2 regions of the Priestia sp. AB genome follow, and region 1 is predicted to be linked to the other one. Evidence: a T-box and tRNA genes for the amino acid it is inferred to sense, from the RefSeq annotation. Region 1 holds a T-box; the other holds one or more tRNA genes.
What was found. The T-box of region 1 lies ahead of thrS (threonine--tRNA ligase). A T-box ahead of a tRNA ligase gene usually reads a tRNA of that ligase, here a tRNA-Thr.
Positions count from the first base shown of each region.

Region 2: it has a tRNA-Thr gene. The T-box ahead of thrS (threonine--tRNA ligase) is inferred to sense a tRNA for this amino acid. The anticodon was not compared.

Region 1 covers NZ_JAQMYN010000003.1:56,064-65,086, reverse strand. Annotated here, with positions in the region: gene POF52_RS09970 (cell wall hydrolase) at 1-354, shown strand, start outside; gene POF52_RS09965 (sulfatase-like hydrolase/transferase) at 861-2,603, shown strand; T-box leader at 2,993-3,219, shown strand; T-box leader at 3,259-3,487, shown strand; gene thrS (threonine--tRNA ligase) at 3,540-4,757, shown strand; gene POF52_RS09955 (hypothetical protein) at 4,929-5,135, opposite strand; gene POF52_RS09950 (amino acid permease) at 5,522-6,922, shown strand; gene POF52_RS09945 (MFS transporter) at 6,987-8,195, opposite strand; gene POF52_RS09940 (MarR family winged helix-turn-helix transcriptional regulator) at 8,451-8,912, shown strand; gene POF52_RS09935 (MMPL family transporter) at 8,909-9,023, shown strand, end outside.
Region 2 covers NZ_JAQMYN010000001.1:947,525-956,547, reverse strand. Annotated here, with positions in the region: gene POF52_RS04890 (ABC transporter permease/substrate-binding protein) at 1-544, opposite strand, end outside; gene POF52_RS04885 (ABC transporter ATP-binding protein) at 544-1,494, opposite strand; tRNA gene POF52_RS04880 (tRNA-Thr) at 1,749-1,821, opposite strand; gene POF52_RS04875 (aromatic ring-hydroxylating oxygenase subunit alpha) at 2,032-3,084, shown strand; gene POF52_RS04870 (DHA2 family efflux MFS transporter permease subunit) at 3,119-4,642, opposite strand; gene POF52_RS04865 (TetR/AcrR family transcriptional regulator) at 4,907-5,809, shown strand; gene POF52_RS04860 (ATP-binding protein) at 5,894-7,168, opposite strand; gene POF52_RS04855 (sulfite exporter TauE/SafE family protein) at 7,440-8,204, shown strand; gene POF52_RS04850 (cation:dicarboxylate symporter family transporter) at 8,438-9,023, shown strand, end outside.

The sequences.
Region 1 (9,023 bases):
AATAAAAATGACGAAGAATTATTAGCTCGTCTTGTATCAGCTGAAGCCAAAGGAGAGCCTTATGCAGGCAAAGTAGCCGTGGCGACAGTTGTATTAAATAGAGTCGACAGCAGCAAATTCCCAGACACCGTAAAAGGCGTTATTTATCAAAAAGGTCAGTATAGTCCGGTCAGCAACGGTCAAATTAATAAACCTGCAGACAAAGATTCAAAAAAAGCTGTAGAAGAAGCAATTAACTTCCAAGGTCAAGGAAAAGGTTCATTATTCTTCTTTAATCCTGATAAAACGGGAGATCAATGGCTGCGCCAAAAACAAGAAACAATTAAAATAGGAAATCACGTATTTGCAAAATAATAAAAAAGCTAATGGCTAGCTGCGCGCTGCTATTAGCTTTTTTAGTTATGTACATAAGATAAACAGTAGAATAATCTTTAAAATTAGAATTTCATGGTAAAATATAAAAAGTCATTCATAATTAAAAATATGAGGTGATAACGTGAAAGAGAATATGATGTTTGCTTGGATAGCTTCATGGTTAGCTCTTGCTGGTCAGCTCGTTTTTTTACGGGATTAGCGCTTTTTACAGGGGATTGGCGCTACATGATGTGGAGTTTTATGATAAGTATAATTGTAGGTATACCTAGTATCATTAGCACCTATAAACGAAATCAGCAGCTAAAAGCTTACAAAAAATAAGGAATATCGTATTGAAACGAGTTATGAAAGACTTAGAGAAATCCTCCAAGTCTTTTTTTGTGTGGGTATAAAAAGACATGAACCGTACTCCGTTCTTCTAAAAAAAGTGCTTTTTACATAGTTTATCAATACAGAAAATTTGATAAACATGCGGAGGAATAAACATGCAGAAACAGCCTAATTTTTTGTTGATTATCGTGGACGAGGAGCGATTTCCACCCTTATATGAAAGTAAAGAACTAAAAAAGTGGAGAAAAAAACATTTAAAAGCACATGAATTTTTAAAACAGCATGGAACGGAGTTTACTCGTCACTACGTCGGTTCTACAGCTTGTTCACCAAGTCGAGCTACATTGTTTACAGGGCAGTATCCTTCCTTGCACGGAGTTACGCAAACGCAAGGTATCGCAAAGAAATCACAAGATCCTGATATGTTTTGGCTGCAGCCTAATACCGTCCCGACGATGGGAGAGTATTTTAAGAAGGCTGGGTATCAAACCTTTTATAAAGGAAAATGGCATATTTCTGATGAGAACATCTTAATTCCAGGAACACATGACGTTTTTTCTAGCTATCAGATGCAAACAGGAATACCGGATCCAGAGAAAGAATGCCTTTATCAACGGGCTAATAAGCTTGAAAAGTTTGGTTTTTCAGGGTGGATTGGTCCGGAACCGGAAGGGAGAAATCCGCACAATTCCGGTTCATCTGCGGCCGTTGGAGTGAGCGGACGAGACGAAATATATGCAGAGGAAATCATAGAGCTTATTCAACGATTAGAACATCAAGCGCCTGCGCAGCCTTGGCTCATGGTAGCTTCATTTGTGAACCCGCATGACATTGCGCTGTTCGGAGCGATTACCAAACACCTTCCTATGTTTCAGTTTTCTATTGATGAGACGATTCCAAACATCGATCCGCCACCTACCATTAGAGAACCTTTACAAACAAAGCCTAGCGCTCAAAGCAGCTATAAATACATCTATCCAAAAGCGCTGCAGCCAACCCAAAATTCTAGCTTCTACCGGCGCTTGTATTATCAGCTGCAAAAAAATGTTGATAAACAAATTTTAAAAGTTCTTCGGACCATGGAACAATCTTCGTTCTATGAAAATACAATTATTATTTTTACGTCTGATCACGGTGATTTGCTTGGAGCTCACGGGGGACTACATCAAAAATGGTACAACATGTATGAAGAATCTATTCACGTTCCGCTTCTCATTCATAACAAGCGTTTGTTTCCTAGTTATCAACGTACAGACACACTGACTAGTCACCTTGACTTGATCCCGACAATGCTTAGTTTAGCTAATATAGATGCTTCCGCTATTCAAAAGCAATTACAAAAAAGTCATACGGAAGTACATCCATTTGTTGGGCGAGACCTCTCAGGTATACTTCGAGGAGAAACGTGTGCTGAGCAAGAGGAAACAGCGATTTTCTTCATGACGGATGATGACCCGACAAAAGGACTTCACCAAACAAATTTTTTAGGAGAAAGCTACCCGTCAGTTGTTCAGCCTAATCACATTCAAGCGATCATTGTCGAGTTTTCGTCAGCGGCAGGAAAGGAAATTTGGAAATACGCTCGCTATCATGATAATCTGCAATTTTGGTCAGCAGATGACGAAAAAGATGAATTCATTCACGGAGAGCGATATGAAGGTTACCCTGTGAGTTTTACTACCCTTAAAACAACCCGTGTTCCTGATCAAATTGAAATGTACAATTTGACCAAGGATCCGTTAGAAACAGTAAATCTGGCTCACCCGTATTTTTCGACAAATGAAACAAGGAAAATTCAGCGGCAGCTTGACGTTATTCTTAAAGAACAAGTCAGGAAAAAACGGATTTTTCCGCAAAGTGGAAGCATGCATGATGAGCTTTTGTCTAAAGATAGATAAAAATAGTTTCTATGGATTCAAGTCAGATATTTGCGTGAGCAGAAAAAGGTGTATTTAATATTTTAGTATATAAATTGAAAACCTGATGATGCTTGTGTTAGGTTACTTGTTCTGGTTTGGGGTAGTATTGGTTTCACTTCATTAATCCCGCTTAGATAAAACAAATAAGGACTTATAGCATCTTTCTTTTTCGCCTTTATTGTTATGAAAATAAGAATGAAATGTAGTCGTTAATAGTATAATAAAAAACTTTTTAAGTCCGTAGATTCTTAAGTAACTTTTCAAGAATTCAAGCATAAAGTAATTCTATACCATAAAAAAATAAAAAATTACTTCTTGACTTCTGTTAAATTTATACACTATAATCTCTTTTAACAACTAATAAACAGTATTTGGCAATGAAAAGGACACGAATTAGATACTGTTTTCTTCGCAGAGAATAGGGTCACTGGCTGAGAGCCCTTAAGAAATCATCTAATTTACCACCTTAGAGCTATTGCAGGGAACGTGCATAACTGAAACTGCAATCGGTAAAACCGTTATCTTTTTTGAGCGTGAAATACGTATAGGTATTTCACGGAATTAGGGTGGTACCACGGCCGCATTCGTCCCTTCACTAGGGATGAGTGCGGCTTTTTATGTAGAAAAAATGAATATACAAGCAATGAAAAGGACATGAATCATTTTTGTATTTTCTTTACAGAGAGTAGGGTCACTGGCTGAGAACCCTTAGAAAACGAAATGAATTTACCACCTTGGAGCTGCGGCGGGGAATGTGTATACACTGAAACCGCAACCGGTAAAACCGTTATCTTTTTAAGCGTAAAATACGTATACGTATTTTACGGAATTAGGGTGGTACCACGGCCGCATTCGTCCCTTTACTAGGGATGAGTGCGGTTTTTTGTTGAATAGAAACATATTGGAGGAATGAACATGTCAAAACAAGTGGAAGCAGAAAAGCGAAATCATCAAAAGTTAGGTCAAGAACTGGAGCTGTTTATGTCGATGGAAGAAGCTCCTGGTATGCCATTTTTCTTACCTAACGGAATGATTATTCGAAATGAGTTAGAAAATTACTGGAAACAAAAGCATTATAAAGCAGGCTATCAAGAAATAAAAACACCCATCATGATGAAACAGGAGCTCTGGGAACAATCAGGGCACTGGGAGCACTATCATGAGAATATGTATTTTTCAAATGTTGACAAACAAAACTATGCGATTAAACCGATGAATTGTCCGGGAGCCATTTTATTGTTTAACAGCAAGCGAAGAAGCTACCGAGAACTTCCGATTCGATACGCAGAGCTTGGATTAGTTCATCGTCACGAGCTTTCTGGGTCTTTAAACGGATTGCTAAGAGTCCGTTCATTTACACAGGACGACGCTCATTTATTCGTAGAACTCAGTCAGATTGAAGCTGAGATTAGCCGCATCCTAGCGTTTATCCATGACTTTTACTCACATTTTGGCTTCAATTACAAAGTGGAGTTATCCACACGACCTGAAAAATTCATGGGAGATATTGAAACATGGAACCAAGCAGAAAAGTCCCTTCAATCTGTGTTAAGTGAAAAAGGCTTAGACTATCAGGTAAATGAAGGAGACGGAGCTTTTTATGGGCCGAAAATCGACTTTCATATTTTAGATTCCTTAGGTCGCAGCTGGCAGTGCGGAACAGTTCAGCTTGATTTCTTAATGCCGGAGAAGTTTGACTGTATGTATATTGGAGAAGACAATAAACCTCATCGTCCCGTAATGATTCACCGCGCTATATACGGATCAGTTGAACGATTTATGGCCATCTTGATTGAACATTACGAAGGTCAATTTCCTCTTTGGTTAGCTCCTGTTCAATTTAAGCTTTTGCCTATTGCACCGCCGCACGTGGAATATGCATATAAAGTGAAGCATGAGCTGGAGTTAAAAGGGTATCGTGTTGAAGTAGATGATCGCATTGAAAAAATAGGGCTGAAAATTCGAGAAGCAGAAATGCTGAAAGTTCCTTATATGGCTGTGATAGGAGATAAAGAAGTGGAAAATGAATCGCTTGCTATGCGAAAGCACGGGAAGAAAAATATAGGAACAGTAAGTGTAGAAGAGGCAGCTGTACACTTGAATAAAGAAAAGAATTCAAACAGAGTGTATTGAAGCTATTTACTTTACTAAATAGAAAAATCCGATTTTTTAAGTCGGATAGTGATTCCCTTCATTTTGTCTCACACCAAAATGAAGGGAATATTGAACTAGAAGGGTATAAGATAATATATATCAGCAGTATAACTTTTGCCTTAGACAAACGCCGGTATTTTATAAAAAAATTTATCTTATTGCATTCGAATCGTTTGTACGGGATGAAGCTGAAGCCTCACCTGATGGTTTGTTTATATTTTGCTGATCTCGCTTCTTTTTAGAAGGAGAGTAAAAAAGAAATTTAAACATAAAGTATACTCCTAATGCTAGTAAAATACAGCCAATAAGTAAGTTAATCATCTTTCTCCGCCCTTCATACACTTCGGTTTTCATCATTATAACACCCGGTAAGATAAAACATTCATTGTTCTGTAAATAATCTCTATGTCAGGAATTTATATCTGAAGATAGTTAGTGAAAAAAGTTATCTAAAAACATGTAAAGTAATTTTTTAGAATATTATTTTTATTCAAACTTATTATACGTAAGCACAATGATAATCTCTTTATTTAGTTTATAAATCCAAAATAGAGCAATATTAAGAAATCGCTTACAAAAATTCTTGAAATATATATAATGATATTAGTATACTAATAGACAAGTTAGTAATTATTTCTATATAATTACTTCTGTATCTGAAGTAAAAACGCGCAGCCCAATGGGGAAAAACGTTATTTTCAAGTTTTTCAAGGGATGAGTGGCAACAGAGAGGAGAGAGTGCAATGGGAAAACTATTTAAAAAGAAGTCAATCGAGCAATTATTAGAACAAAGTCAAAACAAATCTCTAGTCAAAACATTAGGAGCATTCGATTTGACTCTTCTTGGTATTGGAGCCGTAATCGGAACAGGGGTTTTAGTATTAACAGGCTTAGTAGCTGCTAACGATGCTGGACCAGCCGTTATTTTTTCTTTTATATTGGCGTCTATTGTATGCGGTTTTGCAGCGCTATGCTATGCGGAATTTGCTTCAACTATACCTGTATCTGGGAGCGTTTACACCTATACATATGCAACCATCGGCGAAGTGGTAGCGCACTTAATGGGGTGGACGTTGCTTTCTGTCTATTTGTTAACAATGTCAGCAGTAGCAAACGGATGGTCTTCTTATTTTAACAACTTTTTAGAAGGTTTTGGTTTTTCGCTGCCAAAAGAATTGATTACGATCCCTGCAAATGGAGGTCTAGTGAACCTTCCTGCTATTTGTATTACGCTTCTTATTACATGGCTGCTTTCAAGAGGAACAAAAGAAAGTAAAAAAGTGAATAACTTTATGGTGCTTGTTAAATTGTTTATTATCCTTCTTTTTATTATTGTAGGAGCTTTTTATGTAAAACCGTCTAATTGGACACCTTTTATGCCTTATGGAATTGAAGGTGTTGTGACAGGGGGCGCGGCCGTATTTTTTGCTTTCTTAGGTTTTGATGCCTTATCTACATCAGCAGAAGAAGTAAAGAATCCGCAGCGCAATTTGCCCATTGGAATTATTAGTTCACTTGTGATCTGCACGATTATTTATGTAGCGGTATGCCTTGTTATGACCGGAGTTGTTTCGTACAAGGAACTGAATGTCCCAGAAGCAATGGCCTATGTTCTCCATTCAGTAGGACAAAATGCAGTGGCAGGGGTTATTGCTGCAGGAGCTGTCATTGGAATCATGGCTGTTATTTTCGCCTACATTTATGCAGCAACACGCATTTTATTCTCAATGAGCCGCGACGGCTTGCTGCCAAAAGCATTTGCTAAAACAAATGAGAAAACGGGAGTTCCGACTCTTTCTACTTGGCTAGTAGGGATTATCGGAGCGTTAATTTCAGGGTTTATTGATCTAAAAGAACTTGCGAATTTAGCAAATATCGGAGCTCTTTTAACTTTCGGCATGGTGGGCGTCAGCATTATCATCTTACGTAAAACGCATCCAACTTTAAAACGTGGATTTACAATGCCGTTTGTCCCGGTTTTACCAATTTTATCTGTATTATCTTGTTTATTTTTAATGATTAATCTTCCTAAAACAACGTGGCTGTATTTTAGCATATGGATTGTGCTTGGTATAGTTGTATATGTCGGTTATTCTCGTAAACACAGTCGATTAACAAGTAAAGAAATGAAAAAAGCGAGTTAAAAGTAAAAAAGAGCCTTTCAGCAAAGAAAGGCTCTTTTTTACTTGTTGTTCGGTTGTTAGACAGTTAGGACGATTGTTCACTATGTTTTTTGCGTGTTTCCCCAATAAAAAGACAAGTGCTGATAACAAAAGCCGTTCCTACAAAAATGGCGCCGACCCAAGGAAGTGAAGTAAGTCCCATATGGTTAATAATTACGCCTCCGAAAAAGGCGCCAAAAGCATTTCCTAAGTTAGCAAACGAGTGATTGGAAGTAGAAGCTAAAGCAGGTGCTTCCTGTGCTAAGTTCATAATTTTTACTTGAATACCAGGCATTACAGCAAATGCTGCTGCTCCCCAGAAAAACAGCGTGATAATCGCTGCTGTTGGGCTTTTAACGGTAAACGTAAAAATAGTCAGCACAATACAAAGAAAAGCAAATATACCTACAACCGAAGGCATTAACTTCCAGTCTGCTAGCTTGCCTCCAACAACATTTCCGAGCGTAACGCCGCATCCATATAATACAAGTATCCACGTAACACTATGTTCACTTACTCCTGTAACGTCTTCAAGAAGCGGTGTAATGTACGTAAATACAGTAAATAAACTGCCGCATCCTATCGCGCTTAAAAGAAGCATCACAAGAAGTTTTGGTTGAGTAAAAGCAGCAAACTGCTGTTTTAGACCCGTTAATTTGTCTTGACCAAGTTTTGGGATAAACAGAATAATACCAATAAATGCAATAATCCCCATGATTGTAATAGCCCCAAACGAAGCTCTCCAGCCTAAGTGTTGCCCAATGAATGTTCCCACAGGAACGCCGATGATATTTGCAATGGTTAAACCTGCCATCATCGTTGCGACAGCACTTGCACGTTTATGAGGTTGTACGAGCCGTGAAGCAATAACAGCGCCTACTCCAAAGAAAGTACCGTGACATAATGCCGTAACTAAACGAGCTCCCATTAAAATCCCATAGCTAGGTGCAATAATAGCAATCGCATTTCCGAGAATAAATAAAAGCATAAGTAAACAAAGCAGAAGCTTTTGAGGAAGTCGATGAGTAAAAATGGTTAAAATTGGCGCGCCGATTGCTACTCCTAAAGCATAGCCTGTAATTAGCTGTCCAGCAGTCGAAATGCTAACATGAAGATCTTCTGCAACGTTAGGCAGTATCCCCATAATAACAAATTCCGTCATTCCAATGGCAAAAGCTCCAAGAGTCAACGAGATGAGAGCAATTGGAAAGGAATCTTTCTTACTGACCTGCTCATTAGCATGCATTGTATTCATGTGTGATCACCCTTTCTGTGTATAAAATTGATATCTCCTTGAAAAGAAGTCAATTACTAATAATACTTAAGTGATGGAGCTTTGACAACCAAAAAAGCTGATGTAAGCGGTATCTTTTAGAATTCCGTTTATCTTTATCATATATGAAGACAGTCAGACATAAATTTATTGACAGAATAAAGTTTAGTCCTATAAACTATTTTTAAAGTTGAATAGTTTATACCTATAAACTAAATGGGCAAAGGAGGGAAAGAAGTGACGAAAAGCAAGTTATATCAAGCTGTAGAACTTTTTGAAGAAGTGCTGTTTGTAGGAACAGAAGTAATTCACAGAGAGCTGAGCCATAACCTCTTCGAACATGTCTCTAGGCAGCAGTTTGATTTGTTAAATAGTTTAATGATTAAAGGTCCATCTTCACCAGGCAGTCTTGCTGTTTTGCAAGGTGTTCATAAAAGTGCCATTTCGAATCGAATTAAAAAACTGCTCGAAAAAGGGCTTGTAGAGTGGGACACTAATGAACTAGAGAGCGATAAACGTTCTAAGCTTATTAAGATTACGGCTGAAGGCGAAAAGGTAATAAATGACGGAAATGCCGCTTGTTTTAGTATCATTGAGAATTTGTTTGATGATGTAGAAGAAGAAAAAATAGATACATTTATTGAAATTCTTACAATGGCAAAAGAAAAGTTAACTATAAAAGGGGAAAGCAAAGAATGAAATTTATTGTGAAATTTAAATGGGTGATTGCGGCCTTTATTTTAGCTTTAACGGTTATATTGATGCTAACCGCACCAAATTTAACAAAGCTCGCAAGTGAAAAAGGACAGT
Region 2 (9,023 bases), on a different contig from region 1:
ATAAAATCAAACTATTATCGCTTCGGTCAATACCAAGCAAAATTAAGCTTCCGAGTCCGCCCGCTCCGATAAGAGCCACGATTGTCGCTGTGCCAATAATGAGTACCATCGCTGTGCGAATTCCGGCCATAATGACAGGAAGTGCTAGAGGAAGTTCTACTTTAATTAATCGTCTCCACGAGTTCATCCCCATGGCTTTGGATGCTTCAATTAAAGATGGATCCACTTCTTTAATTCCGGTATATGTATTTCGTACAATAGGAAGAAGCGAATATAAAAACAGCGCAATAACCGCGGGAAAGGTTCCAATTCCGACAAGAGGAATCAGTAACCCTAATAAAGCGAGTGAAGGAATAGTTTGCAGTACGGCTGTTACGCCAATGATTGGTTCAGCAATGCGGTCATGCCTCGTTAAGTACAGTCCGAGCGGCACTGAAATTAATACGGCGATAACAAGAGCCAGTACTGAAATTTGAATGTGTTCAAGAAGAGCTTGAAACAGTGCATCTCCTCGTTGATCTAATAATGTGCTTAGTGCATTCATTACAGCGTTCCTCCTTCTTTCGTTTTATCAGAAAGAAACGCTAATAGAGTTTTGCGCGTTACAACGCCAATACGTTTGCTCCCTTTTTTCACGGCTATTGCTTCATGATCGTAAAGGGCGTCCATTGCCTGCTGAACAGTGGCAGTTGAAGCTAACTCTTCAGTAGGTTCTACGTCTGGCTGTTCACTTTCTTTGACAAACATATCCAATGTCTCAAATAAAGCATTGCCTTGATTTCCAATAAATGTTTTTACAAATTCATTTTTAGGCTTTTGAATGAATTCCTCCGGGGTTCCAACTTGAACAATTTCCCCATCTTTCATCAGGCAGATACGATCTCCAAGCGTCATCGCTTCGCTCATATCGTGCGTAACAAACACAAATGTTTTTTTGATTTTTTCTTTTAAGCTAATAACATCTTGCTGAAGCTGTTCGCGGCTTAACGGATCAAGGGCACTAAAGGGTTCGTCCATTAAAATAACGGGGGGATCAGCTGCGAGGGCACGTGCTACACCTACACGTTGCTGCTGGCCACCTGAGAGCTCAGACGGCTTTCGGTTTCGATACTGCTTTGGGTCTAGTCCTACCAAAGTAAGCAGTTCATCAATGCGCGTTTTGATTTTATTTTTCTTCCAATGCTTCATCTCGGGTACAATGGCTATATTTTCAGCAATGGTCATATGGGGAAAAAGAGCAATCTGCTGCAGGACATAACCAATGTTCCAGCGTAGCTTATGTATGTTGTGGTCCGATACGAGCTTATCTTTTATGTATAGTTCTCCTTCGGTAATATCATGAAGACGGTTAATCATTTTTAAGGTGGTTGTTTTCCCACACCCACTCGGACCAATTAAAACGAAAAACTCTCCTTCTTTAATTTCTAGATTAATATTTTTCACGGCGGTCGTACCGTCTGGATACTGCTTGGACACATTCTTAAACGTAATCAAATTATCGTTCACCCTCCCTGTTGAAATTTAACCCCGAGTTTCGTGTACCCAATATTCAGAGGCAATAAACATTCTTTTAAGAATATTTCTAAATATGATTCATAAGACACAGGGGAAAAGATACACATATTTTCTCATAACCTCCTAATAAGGCTATCAAACTGTTAAAGTTTTCACAAGGCGGGAAAGAATAATTTTAAAGCCGACACAAATAAAAAAAACCTTCTTTCAACAAGAAAGAAGGTTTTTTAGTATGCTAGCGACAGGGATCGAACCTGCGACCTCTTGCTTACCATGCAAGTGCTCTACCTACTGAGCTACACCAGCGTCTTGGAAAATTATATCACGTTTAAATTCATTTAGGAAGCGCTTTTTTAAATTTTTTTATTGGTATATTCTCTAATTTACGTCTTCTGAAATTCGCACTTTCTACAAAGTTCCATATTTTATGTTAGAACTCCTTACATAAATTGTGTGAATTTTCTTTTTTTATATTACCCTTAGTAAAAGAGCTTACAAAAGAAGGGAAGAAAATAGATGGAACAACAACCAACCATGACCAAATCAAAAACGGCAACTCCCTACCCAAGAGACTGCACGTTCAGCCTGGAAGATTGGACGACGCTCGCTAAGTATTGGTACCCCGTCGCACGCTGCAGTGATGTAACAGAGAAACCAACATCCGTAAAACTGCTAGATGTAAATCTAGTTCTATACCGTACCACACACAAAGTAGTAGCGGCTCGTGATTTATGCGTTCACCGAGGCACCCCGCTTAGTATGGGCTGGGTGGAAGATGATGAAATTGTCTGTCCTTACCACGGCTTCCGCTATGCAACGGACGGCGCATGCACGTCGATTCCAGCTCACCCTGATGCCAACATTTCTCCCCGCCTGTGTATGGCTGTCTATCCAGTTATTGAACGATTTGGATTAGTGTGGACTTCCCTGACAGGTGAACAAGATAACCTGCCTTACTTCGATGCGTGGGAGGCCCCTGATTTTCAGCAAATTGTTTGTCCGAGCTTTGATATCATGGGTTCGGCCGGTCGTCAAATGGAAGGCTTTTTAGACGTAGCTCATTTTGCTTGGGTGCATACGGACACATTTGGTGATCGAAACAACGCCTTTGTGCCTAAATATAAAGTAAGCGATACAGATTATGGGCTTCATGTAGAATATACGAGCACCGTGAGCAATTATTCCAAAGAACAGCAGCATTTAAATCCACCTGATTTTAAATGGCTTCGCGTCTTTGATGTTTATCCGCCGTTTACAGCTACGCTAAAAGTATACTTCCCAGAAGGCGCAGAGCTGTGGATTATGAATGCAGTCTCTCCTATTTCAGCCCGCGAAACACGTTTATTCGCACCAATCGCTCGAAACTTTGACAAAGATTCGAGCGTTGAAGGTGTGTATGACTTTAACCTTCGCGTCTTTGACGAAGACCGTGAAATGGTTGAAAACCAAAAGCCTGAAGACTTGCCTTTAGACCTGCAGATGGAAGCGCATATTATGGCTGATCAAACGTCCATCGGCTACCGGAAATTATTAAAGAAAATGGGCTTAAGCTTTAGATATACAAGCTAAAGAAATCCCCGCTGTCTCAGCGGGGATTTCTTTTTTATTTAGCAAACTGCTCGCTTCCTGCTTTTTCCTTTATCACTTCATCTTCACTTGCCGGCGTGGCGCGTTTCATAAACAATGAAAGAATTAAGGCAACCACCACTAGTACTACTGAGACGGCAAACGCATCGTTAATTCCTTGTACCATTGCCTGCATCCCAATTTGTTCTTTCATTTGAGCTGCCCCGGCTGCCGTTGCATTCGCTGCTCCTGCTCCGCTCATTGCATCTTGAGCAAGCTCTTTTGCATGCGTAGCTGTACGATTTGACATCACCGTTACTAAAAGAGCCGAACCAATAGCTCCCGATACTTGTTGAAGCGTGTTATTCATCGCAGTACCATGCGGATTAAAGCGCTGCGGCAGCTGATTTAATCCGTTTGTCATAACCGGCATCATCACCATAGACATTCCGAACATGCGAAGCGTGTAAAGCGTAATGAGCGTTGTATATGTCGTATCAAGCTCTAAGTTACTGAAGAAATACGTCGTGACGGCTGTAATCGTTAGACCCGTTACAGCCAGTGCACGCGCTCCGAATTTATCAAATAATTTTCCGGTAATCGGAGACATCACACCCATGAGTAGCGCACCCGGAAGCATTAGTAATCCTGAGTGAAGCGGAGAAATGCCTCGTACCGTTTGAACATAAATTGGCATTAGCAGCATGGCTGAGAATAATGCCATTGTAATCACCATTGAAATCGTTGATGATAAAGCAAACATTGGATATTTAAAAATGCGGAATTCAAGCATAGGTGTTTTCAGCTTGAACTGACGCGTAATAAATAAAATCAGCGCCACAGCTCCTACGATAATGGTGCCGTATACTTCCACAGAATCCCAGCCTTTATCCCCTGCTGAGCTAAATCCGTATAGAAGTCCTCCAAATCCAATTGTAGATAACAAAAGAGATAAAAAATCCAAATTGATTTCCACTTTTTCTTTTTTGTCTTTTAATAGGAAGAAAGCACCTATTAATACAATTGCCGCGATTGGCGTAACAAGGTGGAACAGCATTCTCCACTCATAGTGTTCAATCAGCCACCCTGATAAGGTAGGACCAATTGCCGGAGCAAAAATCATAACTAAACCGAAAATTCCCATCGCAGCTCCGCGTTTTTCTAATGGGAAACTTGTGAGCAATACGTTCATTAAAAGCGGCATCATAATGGCTGCGCCTGATGCTTGAATAATACGAGCGGTTAACAAGACCGAAAATACGGGCGAAGCACCGGCAAGTATTGTTCCTGCTGTAAATAAAGTCATAGCCGTTAAAAATAAGCCTCTGACAGAATAACGCTGAATTAAAAAAGCGGTAGTTGGAATCATAATACCATTCACTAACATATAACCAGTAGAAAGCCACTGGACAGTTGACGTTGTCACATCTAAGTCTTTCATAATAGACGGCAGCGCCACGTTTAATAACGTTTCATTCAACAATGAGATAAAAGCGCCAATTAACAAAATAGCAATTATGCCATAAGGCGGCTTTTCCATTTGATTTATCGATTGACTCATTATTGTACCTCCTTATACTTTAAGTTCATTTTTTTAGACACATGTTCTACATAGAGTATATTATACTGTGAGTTCAATTTATGCAAGCGAAAAATCTTGCGTTCATGTCCTTTATTTTATCGACTTTTTTAGTCCTGTAATCCTTTTATATCAATACATTGTCGTGATATCGTCTTTTTTTTGAAAAGAACATTTGTGTAAACGCTTTAAATCATGTATCATAAAGTTGGACCGTGAGTCTAATTTTATATTTAGGTGATAATAATGAATAACCGAAAACAGCAAGTTGTAAAAAATGCACACCATCTCTTCGTTGAAAAAGGATTTCAAGCTACATCTATTCAAGACATCATTGATTATAGCGGCATTTCAAAAGGAACATTCTACAACTATTTTTCTTCAAAAAATGAATTATTAATCGCTGTTTTTACCTGGCTTCATACAACAATTGAACAAGAGCGAAATCAGCTGCTGGTTGGTAAAAGCCTGACCGATGTAGATGTGTTTGTTAAACAGATTGATGCACAGATGAAAAACCATCATAAACATAAATTTTTTACATTACTTGAAGAAGTATTTGTTTCCAATGATCCCGATTTAAAAGCATACATAAAAAACACCCAGTTTATTGAAGTAAACTGGGTTTACAAACGGTTCATTGATTTATTTGGACAAGAAAAGAAACCGTACCTGCTAGATTGTGCAATTATGTTTCTTGGCATGCTTCATCGCAACTTTCACTATAATTTTATGGTTAACGGCACAAATACTGACCCGCATGAGATCATAAGCTACAGTGTCAAGCGCCTGCTGCCTCTTGTAGACGAAGTAGCAAATTCAGGAGACATTTTGCTCGATCCACAAACGATTAAAGAATGGCTTCCATCTTGCCCGAATACTAAAAATCAAATAGGACAGGACATTTCTGCAGCACTTATCGATTTAAAAAAACAAGTTCACAAACAATTTACGGATGAATTCGAACGTCAAAAATGCACAGAGCTTATTAGTTTTATTGAAGAAGAGCTGTTTAAACAATCAAAGCCCCGCAAGTTTGTTGTGGATAGTGCTCTTCATTCATTAAAGCAGCTGCCTGTTAACAACAGTAAAACGAACCTAGAGGAACTGCAGGCGATGATTGATCAGTATGTGAGTGAACTGCATTAAAAAATCCGAATACGTTTGATTCTCCCTTAAGAATCAAACGCATTCGGATCTTCCTTCAACTAAATAACTTTTGTCCCAGCCTTTTTATTCATACAGCGGAAATTCAAGTGAAAAACACGTTTCTTTTCCTTTTACGCTAGACACACTCACTTTTCCCTTCATATAATGAATAATACTGAAAGATACCATCGTTCCAAGCCCGGTACCTTTTTCTTTTGTTGTAAAATACGGTTCGCCTAGCCGGTTGATTTGTTCTTGCGTCATGCCGCAGCCCGTATCAATAATATCCACAATAACAGCTCCGCCTTCTTTTGTTACTTTAATGGTTAACGTGCCTCCATTTTGCATGGCTTCAATACTATTTTTAAATAAATTGATTAGGCACTGCTGAAGCTTTCTTCTTTCTCCCATTACGAAGAACTTCACTTTTTCATCAAATGTAAAATCAATAGCGACTCCATTCATATTGGCAAGAGGCGTCATAATATGGGTGACATGATGAATCTCTTCTGAAATATTCATTTTTTCATTTCGTTCCGGAGCAGAATTGGCAAACAGCAAGTAATCATCAATGATTTCTTTTGCACGATCTAGTTCATTAATCGCAATGGAAATGTAACGTTTTTTAGCAGGTTCTTTTTCATCTTCTTGCAGCATTTGCATAAATCCTCTGCTTGCCGTTAGAGGATTTCGCACCTCATGAGAGATGCTGGCAGCTAAATGACTGACAATTTCTAGTTTCTCTGCTTTCATCAGGCGCTGCAGCACTAGTAAATTTGCCCGTATTGCTTCCCACAGTATGGTAATTACAAACATTCCTGCTACATCTAAAATCGCAAATTGAACCCACACGCTAATCGGAATGCTTGTTACGCGCAAGATAAAAATAGATACAAGCATAGCTAATAAAGAACCGATTATACTAAGACAGGTGCTTACGATAATTCGATTTTTTAATGAAAAATGTAAAAAGTATTTTGTTATGAAAAATAAAGGAATGGATAAAATCGGAAGAGAAATTAGTGTTGATAAAAACCCTACATCGTACCCGCCAATTAGCAAGCGCAGCAGTAAAATAAAGACAAAAAGCAAGCTCCCTAGCGGCCAGCCTCCATATAACGTTCCTAAAATATAAGGAATTCTTCGTAGATCCATTCGATAGTCATCCGGGACATAAGCTCCGTTAACCGGAAACAAAAGGCAAAAGGCAATGGCTAAAATCGGAAATACCGCGATATAACGATCTTTCCACCAATGAATTTTTTTAGCATACTTGATTAAATAAAACATCTGCACTAAAAACAGCGCCAATAAAATAAATAGAAAATTAATTAACAAATCTTTCGTGACAAAACTCATGCATTCACCGGTCTTTCAAATGAGATAAAAATAAACTCTTTTATTGCATTTACATTTGTAACACAAATTAGAGCGTAATCATAGATAAATAAACGTATTCTATTTACTTTTTTACAACTTCCTATCACTTTATCGTCCGTTCCCTAAAATAGTGAAGGCTAAGAAAACCTTTTCAACTTCACTAAAAATATTCAGAATTTTATTTACATATGAGTTACAATGCTCTATAATCAGATCAATGTACTTGGTTTTGAGAGTAGGAGGACGAAATATGGAACTATCAATTACCTTAATGGGATTATTCGTTGGAACCCTTGTAGGCTTAACGGGGGTTGGAGGTGCCGCTTTATTAACACCTTTACTGATTGTACTCGGCATTAACCCTTCCATTGCCGTAGGAACAGATCTTGTCTACAATTCTATCACAAAATTATTCGGAGTCGCTCAGCACTACAAACAGCGAACCATTAACTTTAAATTAGCAAAATATTTAGCCTTCGGAAGTATTCCGAGCGCTGTGCTAGCTATTGTCACACTTCATGCATTTCCATCTTTTCACGAGCATCAAGAAACGATTATTAAGCACGCTCTTGGATATGTCATGACGCTGGTTGCCATTTCAATTATCTTTCGCGTCTTTTTTGATAAATTAATTCGCCCAAATCGGTTTCAGGAAATGGACTTAAATCAGAAAAAAGGATTAACAATCGGAATTGGCGTAGTCTTTGGATTCATTGTCGGACTAACATCGATTGGTTCGGGCTCATTATTTGCGATTGCGATGCTGTACTTATTTAAGCTAAAAACATCTGAGCTGGTTGGAACTGATATTGCACATGCGTTTCTTCTCGTTACGGTGGCTGGTATTTTAAATGCAAGCTTTGGAAGCGTGGATTACATGTTGACTGCTAACCTATTAACTGGATCTATTCCAGGTGTGTTAATCGGAAGCCGTTTATCAACGAAAGTGCCTTCAAGACCGCTTCAAGCCATTATGGCAACCATCATTCTAATTAGCGGAATTAAATTAATTTAACAAATAAAAGCACATGCCTTTGCATGTGCTTTTTATTAACTTTTTTAAAGATCTACATTAAAAATAATAATGTTTTAAACCACTTCCCTTCCCTTCTTATACACTTCAACTAATATTTTTATTGAATTTTAGTCAAAGAGACCAATGACATCTCAAACAACCTTACGTTAAAATGTAAAAAAACATAACATCTGTTGTGATATCCAAAAAATTGTACGACGAAGGGAGAACACATGACACAAACAGCGGCAAAAAGTAAGCAAAAACCTTTTTATAAAGGTCTTTTCTTTCAAATTATGATGGCAATTGTACTTGGCATAGCCGTAGGATATCTATGGCCAAGCTTTGGAAATGCTGTGAAACCGATTGGAGACGGTTTTATTAAGCTTATCAAAATGCTGATTGCTCCTCTTATTTTTGGAGTAGTCGTTGTTGGAATTGCCAAGGTTGGAAACATTAAAACAGTTGGGCGTATCGGCGGAAAAACCATTCTTTACTTCGAAATTGTCACAACATTCTCCCTATTGATCGGTCTATTAGTAGCAAACGTAATGAACCCCGGCACCGGTATGAATGTTGAGCCTTCAAGCTTAAACACAAGCGAAGTGGACGCGAAGACAAACGGCTCTGAACTTCCGAGTGAAGGTGATTTTTTTCTTAATATGATTCCAGACAGTGCAGTTGGTGCTTTTTCAAGCAACTCCATGCTTCAAGTGCTTTTAATTTCTTGTTTGTTTGGCATCGCGCTTGTCCATATAGGTGAAAAAACAGCAGAGACCCTTTTAAATGTATTGGAAAAAGTAAATGATGTGTTGTTTA